2 regions of the Pseudidiomarina tainanensis genome follow, and region 2 is predicted to be linked to the other one. Evidence: predicted binding sites of a transcription regulator. Region 2 holds the regulator's gene; the other holds the start of a gene.
What was found. Region 2 encodes LexA, which represses DNA repair genes until DNA is damaged. Its sites were predicted from a motif close to TACTGTATNNNNATACAGTA; they were not measured.
Positions count from the first base shown of each region.

Region 1: imuA (translesion DNA synthesis-associated protein ImuA) is a predicted target of LexA. The motif match lies at 2,409-2,428, and genes of this name have one in related genera.

Region 1 is NZ_FOYU01000003.1:332,656-337,087, reverse strand. It holds gene BM292_RS10260 (error-prone DNA polymerase) at 1-344, opposite strand, end outside; gene BM292_RS10255 (Y-family DNA polymerase) at 328-1,746, opposite strand; gene imuA (translesion DNA synthesis-associated protein ImuA) at 1,743-2,387, opposite strand; gene BM292_RS10245 (1-acylglycerol-3-phosphate O-acyltransferase, YihG family) at 2,521-3,423, shown strand; gene BM292_RS10240 (thiol:disulfide interchange protein DsbA/DsbL) at 3,453-4,049, opposite strand; gene BM292_RS10235 (serine/threonine protein kinase) at 4,088-4,432, opposite strand, start outside.
Region 2 is NZ_FOYU01000003.1:48,981-53,412, forward strand. It holds gene plsB (glycerol-3-phosphate 1-O-acyltransferase PlsB) at 1-2,054, opposite strand, end outside; gene lexA (transcriptional repressor LexA) at 2,201-2,821, shown strand; gene BM292_RS08795 (ImuA family protein) at 2,818-3,231, shown strand; gene coxB (cytochrome c oxidase subunit II) at 3,530-4,432, shown strand, end outside.

The DNA.
Region 1 (4,432 bases), 280 kb from region 2:
TCATCAAGAAAGACTTGGTAACTGCCTTTTTTACTACGATTTCGAGCGGTGGTGATTAACTGGCACAGCTGCGCGTAGCCTTGCCGATTGCGCACTAACACAATGAGCGTGCCAACATTTTCGAGTTGAAACTCACTACCGATAATTAAGCGCAACGGCTGCTCGCGAGCAGCTACGTAGGCTCGTACAACACCGGCAACCGAGCACTCGTCAGTGATCGCTAAGGCTTGATAACCACAGCTCACCGCACGCTGAACTAATTCGTGTGGATGCGAGCCGCCACGCAAAAAACTAAAATTGGTTAAGCAATGTAGAGCGGCAGGGCGCTTAACTGAACCAGCCATGCAGAAACCACCCTTTGTCACATTGATAAATCCAGCCTTGTCGCTGCCATTGGTCCAGTGCAATGTAGTAATCGCGGGCAATGGTATCAGCATTCCACCAACCGCTAACAATTCGCTCGGGGCCCCATTGCAGTTGCCATTGCTGCCTTTCTGTCGGTTCTGCTTGCGGCAATAACCAAGCAGGGCGCGGTAGTAATAATCCGCTACTGGTTGAGTCGCTTTGCCACGGCTTCAGCGTGCCCTGATATTCGGGACGCCAATCATCATGCACGTGCAAGCTTTGCACTTTTGATTCGCCTAAACGCGCCTGCAAACGGCTCACTAAAGCATTTAATGAATCTGTTTGAGCCTGCGGTGCTGAAAACATGGCCTGTTCTTTTGCTTGTCGTGACTCCGGTCTTTGCACCCGCACACTTAAAGCCAATACCGGTTGTTTTAATTTTTGTCGCTCTAAATGTAACTGGCTTAAACTCAATAAATCACGCTGTTGCCAGACGGCATGGGCAAATTGAATGGGCACTTGCGTTGCAGGCCCAGTGCGGTGATGAGCTCGAATCAATAACGCTCGCGTACTCCATTGATGAATTTCTAAGAAGCTTTCAACCTGTTGCAATAACCGCTTTAATGGAAACAATAACTGCGGCCAACTGTGCACCTCGGCATTTAACTCCACCTGCTCATCAAACCGATGAGGCGGGTGATAAAAGCTTTGAGGTGCTGAAAAATCACCATTTAGTTCGGCTACATAGGTTGTGATTGCGCGACCGAAGCGCGCGCCTAACTCTGCCGCCGGCAGTTGCAGTACAGCACCGAGCGTTAACAGCCCTACGTTACGGAGCTTTTCAATTTGAGGCTCTGGTAAGCCGCTATATTCAATGGGGAGCTCAGCAATCGCAGCTTTAACATCTGCCGGTTCAGTACTCAGTACGCTATGCCCCGAAGCCGCCAGCAACTTCGCTGACAATGGGCTATAACCACTACTTAAAATATAACGCAACGGCCACTGTTGCAGACGCGCTTGCATGCGCTTAACCACGCCGGCAAAGCCTTGGTGCAAGCGCAGCAAGCTTTGCACCTCAAATAATAACCCTTGCGGCGGCTGTAATACGATTTGCGCCATGTCTTGATAGAGCACCTGAGCGAGTTGCGTGAGCATGGCGCTTTCTTTGGTTGCATCGTAGTCATGCAGTTTTAGTTGTGGCACTAATGTACTGGCCAACACTTCTGCCATATCAACCTGAACACCTTGCTGCAGGGCGGCATTATTGGCTTGCACCACAGTGCGCCGAGCAGCGTGACTCTGAGTCAATGCTTGTGGCATCGTACTCAATTCAGGTGGTTGTAATGCCAACTGATAATCGAGCAACAAGTGCGGAAAGTGTAGATACAACCAGGCATTCATAAAGCACGGCGTCGCCTCGGTAAGCGGGCATCCACCCCACAAGGGAAAGGCGGTAACGGCCAACCAAAGCGACGCTTGAGTATGCGCACCGCCAAACTGTCGCTACGCTCAAGCTGTAAGCGGGTCACATAGGCTCGGGCTTCTTCTTGCTGTTGCCATGGTGTTATCACAAAAGCTAATTTTTGCTTAGTTTCTGCTGCTTGCTGCAAGCGCCGGACCGCTGTTGCACTAAGCCCGGCATGCCACATCAAGACAATGTTTACCGCATCGCTGTGTAACGCTTGCTCCGCCGTCCACAATGCTAGTTTGTCATCGGCTTCATGAACAACGACGTGCCGCGATAACGTTAGCTTTTGATAACAAAGTCCCGGAGCGTAAGGCTGTACCGGCGGATTCACCCAAAGCGCTGTTGTTGTCGCTTGGCTCAGTACTGGCAACAGTAGCGCCAACTCACCAATAAACGGCTGTCGTACCTGTAGCTCATTCACACTACCTCGCAACCAACCGCCACCTAAACGTGTATCAAGCTCAGCCCAACCACTGCTTAAGAACTGTTGTTCTGCTTTATTTGCGGGTACTTCTTGGCCTTGCCATAGCCAGCCTTTTTGCACTAATGCTTCAACTTGTGCGGGATACGCCATCGCTCACCTCGGCAAAACAATTACTGTATAAATATACAGTATACTGTAGAGGCTTTTTTAGATGCTGGCAAGTATTTCGCAAATGCGTATCATAGGCGGATAACTATCACCATAAGTACAATCTGGCGTAAACATGCTGACAACGTTGCTAATTCCGTTTCGATTATTAATTAATTTTACTTTTGCTCTGGTTTCCACTGCGGTGATTGGCGCCATGGTGATTGTTGTCGGGCTACCCAAACTACTATTGCCGATTCCGGCAGTACAGCGCCTGTTATCAACTTGGGCTAATGCAGTGTTTCGTCTCTGGGGTTATGCGATGTCTGCATTATTTCGGCTGACCCAACCCATGCGCTGGCATATTGACGGTGACAGTGAACTCCATCGTGATCGTTGGTATATGATCATGGCGAACCACCGTAGCTGGGTCGATATTCTAGTACTCATGCACTTAGCTTGTCGCAACATGCCCATGCCTCGGTTTTTCCTCAAGCAACAATTAATTTGGATTCCGATTGTTGGTCTTGGTTGCTGGACTTTAGATATGCCGTTTATGAAGCGCTACTCACGCGAACAAATTGCCAAGAATCCGAAGTTACAAGGCAAGGATATTGAAACCACGCGCAAGAAGTGTCAGAAATTTCGTCACATTCCAACCACAGTCATTAACTTTTGCGAAGGCACACGCTTTACGCCGGAAAAACATGCGAAACGCCAAAGTTCATTCCAACACTTATTACCGCCCAAAGCCGGCGGCACAGCGTTCGCATTGCAGATAATGGGCAATCAGTTTGATGCTATTTTAGATATCACGATTGTGTACCCTGACGATAAGAAGCCAGCGGTGTGGCAACTATTGAGCGGTCAATTACGCGATGTGTACGTGAATGTCGAGACGTTGCCGGTCACTGAAGATTTAATTGGTGATTATTTTGCGGATGAAGCGTTCAAAACACACTTTCAAGATTGGATGAATCAGCGTTGGCTGCGCAAAGATGAAATTATTAACCGCGTACGAGCGGACTTTTTCAACTAAGCACAGCCACACAACGATGACTTCTCGCGTTATTTCTCGAGTAAGTAACCAGCCGCTTTGACGAAATCAGCCATAAAATCTTGGCTGTCACGGAAGCCTTCGGTTTTCAGGCGATATTTACCATTGATGATAAATGTTGGCGTTGCATTGACGTTATAGGCGCGCATATCGCGGTCCATATCGTTCACTTGCTTTTCAACCAATGGGTGCTTCATTGCTTTTTCAAATTTGTCTTTGCTAACACCATTCACATGGAAAATAGCTTGTAGCTGTTCTTCTGTGGTGATTTGCTGTTTTTGCGCGTGAATACGCTCATAAAACGCTTTGCTAATCTCTTCTTCTTTCTTAAATAATTTAGCGGCAGCAAAACCTCGCGCCATGAGCTCAAGCGTTGGATGAGAAACAATGTGCGACTTCTCAAAAGCTTGTGGATAAGCCTCTTTCATCGCTGCTGCAATCGGCTCAAAACGATAACAGTGAATGCAGTAAAACGAGAAGAATTCTTTAATCTCAGGCTTCGCTGTACCTTGCTCAGCAATCACCTCATAGTGAACGTCTTCTTTAAATTCTTGCGCACTCAGTGGCAACATCATTAAAGCAACAACAACTAACAACAACTTCTTCATGGTTAAAAGGTCCTACAGTTTGTTTGTTACAAATAAGATTAATACTGCGGTTGCAATTGAATCGGGGGTTCTTGCAACGCTGCAAATTGTTCTTTCAGTGTCAGCACCTGCTGTTCCCAATACCGCTGCTCAGCAAACCATGGGAATGCCCGTTGAAATGCACTATCACCCCAACGGCGGGCCAACCACGCCATGTAGTGTATGATTCGAAAACTGCGCAAGGGTTCAATTAATTGCGTTTCTTTATTATCGAAATCGCAGAACTCTTGGTAGCCCTCCAGCAACACATCAAGCTGCAATGTCCGCTCGGCTCTATCATCACCCGCTAGCATCATCCATAAATCTTGAATGGCCGGGCCGGTGCGTGCATCGTCGAAATCCAC
Region 2 (4,432 bases):
GCATAAACACCCTCGCCAGCCTCAGTTAACAACCCACATTGCACATATTGCTCAAGTAACGCATTGACCCAAAATGTCATGTCGTCCGCGTTATGGCTAATAAACAATTCGTTTTGTAGCAATGGATGTAACTCGGTTAATAACTTGCCCGCAGCTTCAGCAGTGAAGCGTTTATGACCAAGCGCAAAGGCCGCTAATAATGCTGGAACAATCACCATATGCATAATATTGTTGCGATAATACGTCATGGCGATGGCAGTGGAGCCATCGAGACGAATCAACTCGCCGATACCATCCGCTTCAACAATAAACTTGTCATGCTTCTTCGCCAGTTGCCACAGCTGTTCACCGTCTTCTTCCGGCACATAGGCATCTTTACTGTAGGGCACTTCACGCATAATGCGTGTGTACAGGTTGAGCTGACTCACCAGCTCCTCACGAGTCAGCGCATGGTGCTCCGAGCTCAGAATGGCCAGCGCACATAAGTTCACACTGTTAAACGCAGCGGCATTGTTTATTCTGCACATGATCTGGTCTGCAAGTAAATTAACCGTCGGGGTCAACCATTTCGGACGCTCCGGCTCTTCAGCCCCGGTGGTGATTGAATCACGCCAATTCGGTTGTAGCTTTTCAAGCGCTTCACCAAGATTAATCGGTTCGCCGAAGCTTACATAGCCTTGTCCGAAATTACGCAAGTGCCGCAAACTGCTCAGCACCTGCCACACCGATTCTTTCTCTTTCGATTTACCTTTTAATTCTTTGAGGTAGGTGCCAACTTCCATCACATGCTCGTAGCCTAAGTAAACTGGAACGAGCGACATCGGGCGTTGTTGACCGCGTAGCATTCCTTGCACCGTCATCGCGACCATACCCGTTTTCGGCGGTAATAAACGTCCGGTACGACTGCGTCCACCCTCAGTGAAATATTCAACCGGGTACCCTTTTTGAAATAAGCGGTTTAAATACTCACGGAATACCGTCGAATAAAGTTTGTTACCGCGGAAGCTGCGGCGGATAAAGAATGCACCGCCACGACGGAACAACGGGCCAGCTGGGAAGAAATCCAGGTTCACGCCAGCCGCGATGTGCGGTGGAACCAAGCCTTCTTTATAAATCACATAACTTAATAATAAGTAATCCATGTGCGAACGATGGCATGGCACATACACAATTTCGTGCCCCGCTTCTGCAAGCTCACGAATACGTTCGCCGCCCTCAATGTGGATGCCGTTATAAATCCGGCTCCAGCACCAAGTCATGAAACGGTCAAGCAAGCGGACTAAGGTGTCACTGTAACTTGCAGCAATCTCATGAAGGTATTTTTCCGCAGTTTTTCGCGCTTGCGGTACAGAGATCTTTTTACTGCGAGCTTCATCTGCAATAGCTTGCTGAAGCGCAGGTGTATCCAACAAATCTTGTATAACTACTGCTCGTTCAGTCATTTTCGGTCCGGCTACTGCATGGCGAAGGCGCACAAAATGAACACGCGCCACGCGCGCCAGTTTATGCGCTAAGCGTTGCGTAGACCCGTGCTGTTCTGCCATGTCACGTAACTGCACTGGTGAACTCGCGCGAATTAAAATATGGCGACCTGAAAACATCGTCAGCCAAAATTTACGCCAGTGACCCGGGTTATCAATATCGGCGACCATAGTATGACCTTGGCGCGCTTCTTGGCCAGGTTTGCGCCCCCAAAATAACCCGATTGGAACCACTTTCACGTTCAGTTGCTGATCTTGCTGATGGGCTGCAATTAACTTTTCAAAATCCTCAATCGCTTTTTCGGCCGAACCATGGTCGGTTTGATCCAAAAACATGACCCGAGCCAACTGCTGACCATTAATCAGCAAGTCTTCGGTTGGATCAGGTAAGCCTGCCTGCTTCAACGCACGCTGTGCCACCAACATGTCGGTGTTCGACGTTGAGCGCATGACATAGACCACATTATTGTCGCCAACAATCTGCGCTGTCGCGTCATCAAGAATTGTTTCAAAGCGCGTTAACCAGCGTACTGGCCAATACATTATGCCGCGCCAAAAGCCTTTCAGACTCATGCAATATCCCCACAAAATACAAACGTATAAAGCATACCACTGTTGCTTGAATTTGTCTGAATGAAAAAATTTTGCACAAAAAAGTTGCGAAACGAAAACACCTGTATATACTCACAGTATCACTGTATAGATAAACAGGTATTCACATGCGACCATTAACGCCACGACAGCAGCAGATTCTGAGTCTCATCAAAGACAATATTGATGCGACAGGAATGCCACCAACACGCGCTGAAATTGCGCAGCTCCTTGGTTTCAAATCAGCGAATGCTGCTGAAGAACATCTGAAAGCGCTTGCGAAGAAAGGTGTGATTGAAATGATGCCGGGTATGTCACGCGGCATTCGTCTCATCGGTGTCGAGGACGAAGATGTACCTGAAGGACTACCTCTTATAGGTCAGGTCGCTGCTGGCGAACCCATTTTGGCGCAAGAGCACATTGAGAGCCACTATCAGGTTGACCAAAACCTGTTCAAACCGCACGCCGACTTCTTACTGCGCGTTAACGGTATGAGCATGAAAGATATCGGTATTTTGGACGGCGATTTGCTTGCTGTTCACAAAACACATGAAGCACGCAACGGACAGATTGTTGTGGCTCGCGTTGAAGACGACGTCACTGTGAAACGCTTTGAGCGTCGCGGCAACATGATTCTGTTGCACCCAGAGAATGACGAGTTTTCACCTATTCAAGTCGATCTCACTCACCAGTACTTCACCATAGAAGGGTTAGCTGTTGGTGTGATCCGTAACGGAGCATGGTTATGAGAAATCAATTTGGCAATCAATTTAATGAATCAGCATTCGATATTTGGTCGGGTGCACCAGAGCTTTCTGCCAGTCAAACTGATTTGGAAAGTGTGTTACCGCGTTTGCATGCTTTATCGCTTCGCACTCATCAATGGGTGACCGTTATCGGCGCACGTCGTGAAGTGATTGAGCAACTCGTGGCAGCAGGTATTAGCCGCACTCGGATTCGCTGGGTTCACGGTCGCAATCAAGATGAACGTGAATGGGCAACTGAACAGGCGTTACTAGCGGGTACCAGCAGCTTGGTATTGAGCTGGTTAGGTGAAATGTCACCACGCATGCAACAGCGTCTAAAAATGGCGAGTAAAGTCAGCCATACACACAGTTTTGTCTTTAACGATTTACCTTCACTTCCCCCACTCCACTAATCCTGCTTGTGAAGGTTGTCAGTTGAGGGCTGCAGTGCAGCCCTTTTTTTATACTTGAATGTAAAAATTATTCGAAATGGCGGTTTCTTTTTCACCAGAAAATGGTATTTTGAATGTGCATTAACTGCTAACACAATAAACAATAATAAACTTTGATACATAACAACAAAGGGTTAGTGGGGAAAGCGATTTTCTTTTGAAATGCTGTTCCTTTTTCTACTCACCTCGTTGTTCTTCAGGCTCGCACTTCGGTGTATTCGTGGGAAAACCACGTCGGAAGAATGAGAGGAGATGTCGCGTGAGTACTAGACTCATCACTGCGCTATTAGCAAGTATTCCACTTGCTGCTAGTGCGCAATCGCAGTTGAACCTGACTCAAGGGGTTACCGAGATCAGTCAACGCGTGTACGACCTACACATGACAATTTTTTATATTTGCTGTGTGATAGGTGTCATCGTTTTCGGCGCAATGTTTGTTTCAATGATTTTGCACCGCAAATCGAAAGGCCACAAACCTGCTACGTTTCATGAGAACGTTAAAGTAGAAATTCTGTGGACCGTTATTCCATTTTTGATTCTGGTCGGTATGGCCATTCCAGCTACCAAGACACTGTTTGCGATGGAAGACGCGTCTGAAGCTGAGGTGACTGTTCTCGTAACCGGCTCACAGTGGAAATGGCACTACAAATATTTCGACCGTGATGTTGAATATTTTAGTTTACTTGCAACCCGCCAAGATCAAATCAACAACCGTCTAGAGAAAGGCGAAAACTATCTGTTGGAAGTTGACCGTCCATTGGTTCTACCAACCGATACAAAAGTTCGCTTCTTAGTCACTTCAGACGACGTTATCCACTCCTGGTGGGTTCCTGATTTTGCGGTGAAGAAAGACGCGAACCCAGGCTTTATCAACGAGGCTTGGACGAAAATCGACGAACCCGGCATCTATCGCGGCCAGTGTGCTGAACTGTGTGGTAAAGACCATGGCTTTATGCCAGTTGTCGTTATCGCCAAAGAGCCTGCTGAATTCGAGGCTTGGATCAGCGAACAAGAAGCCATCGCTAAAGCCGCCAAAGAAGAAGAGCAACGTTTACTTTCAATGTCGATGAGCAAAGACGAGCTTATGGAATTGGGTGAGCGCGTCTATCTTGGTAGCTGCGCGGCATGTCACCAGCCTAACGGTGAAGGCATTCCTGGCGTA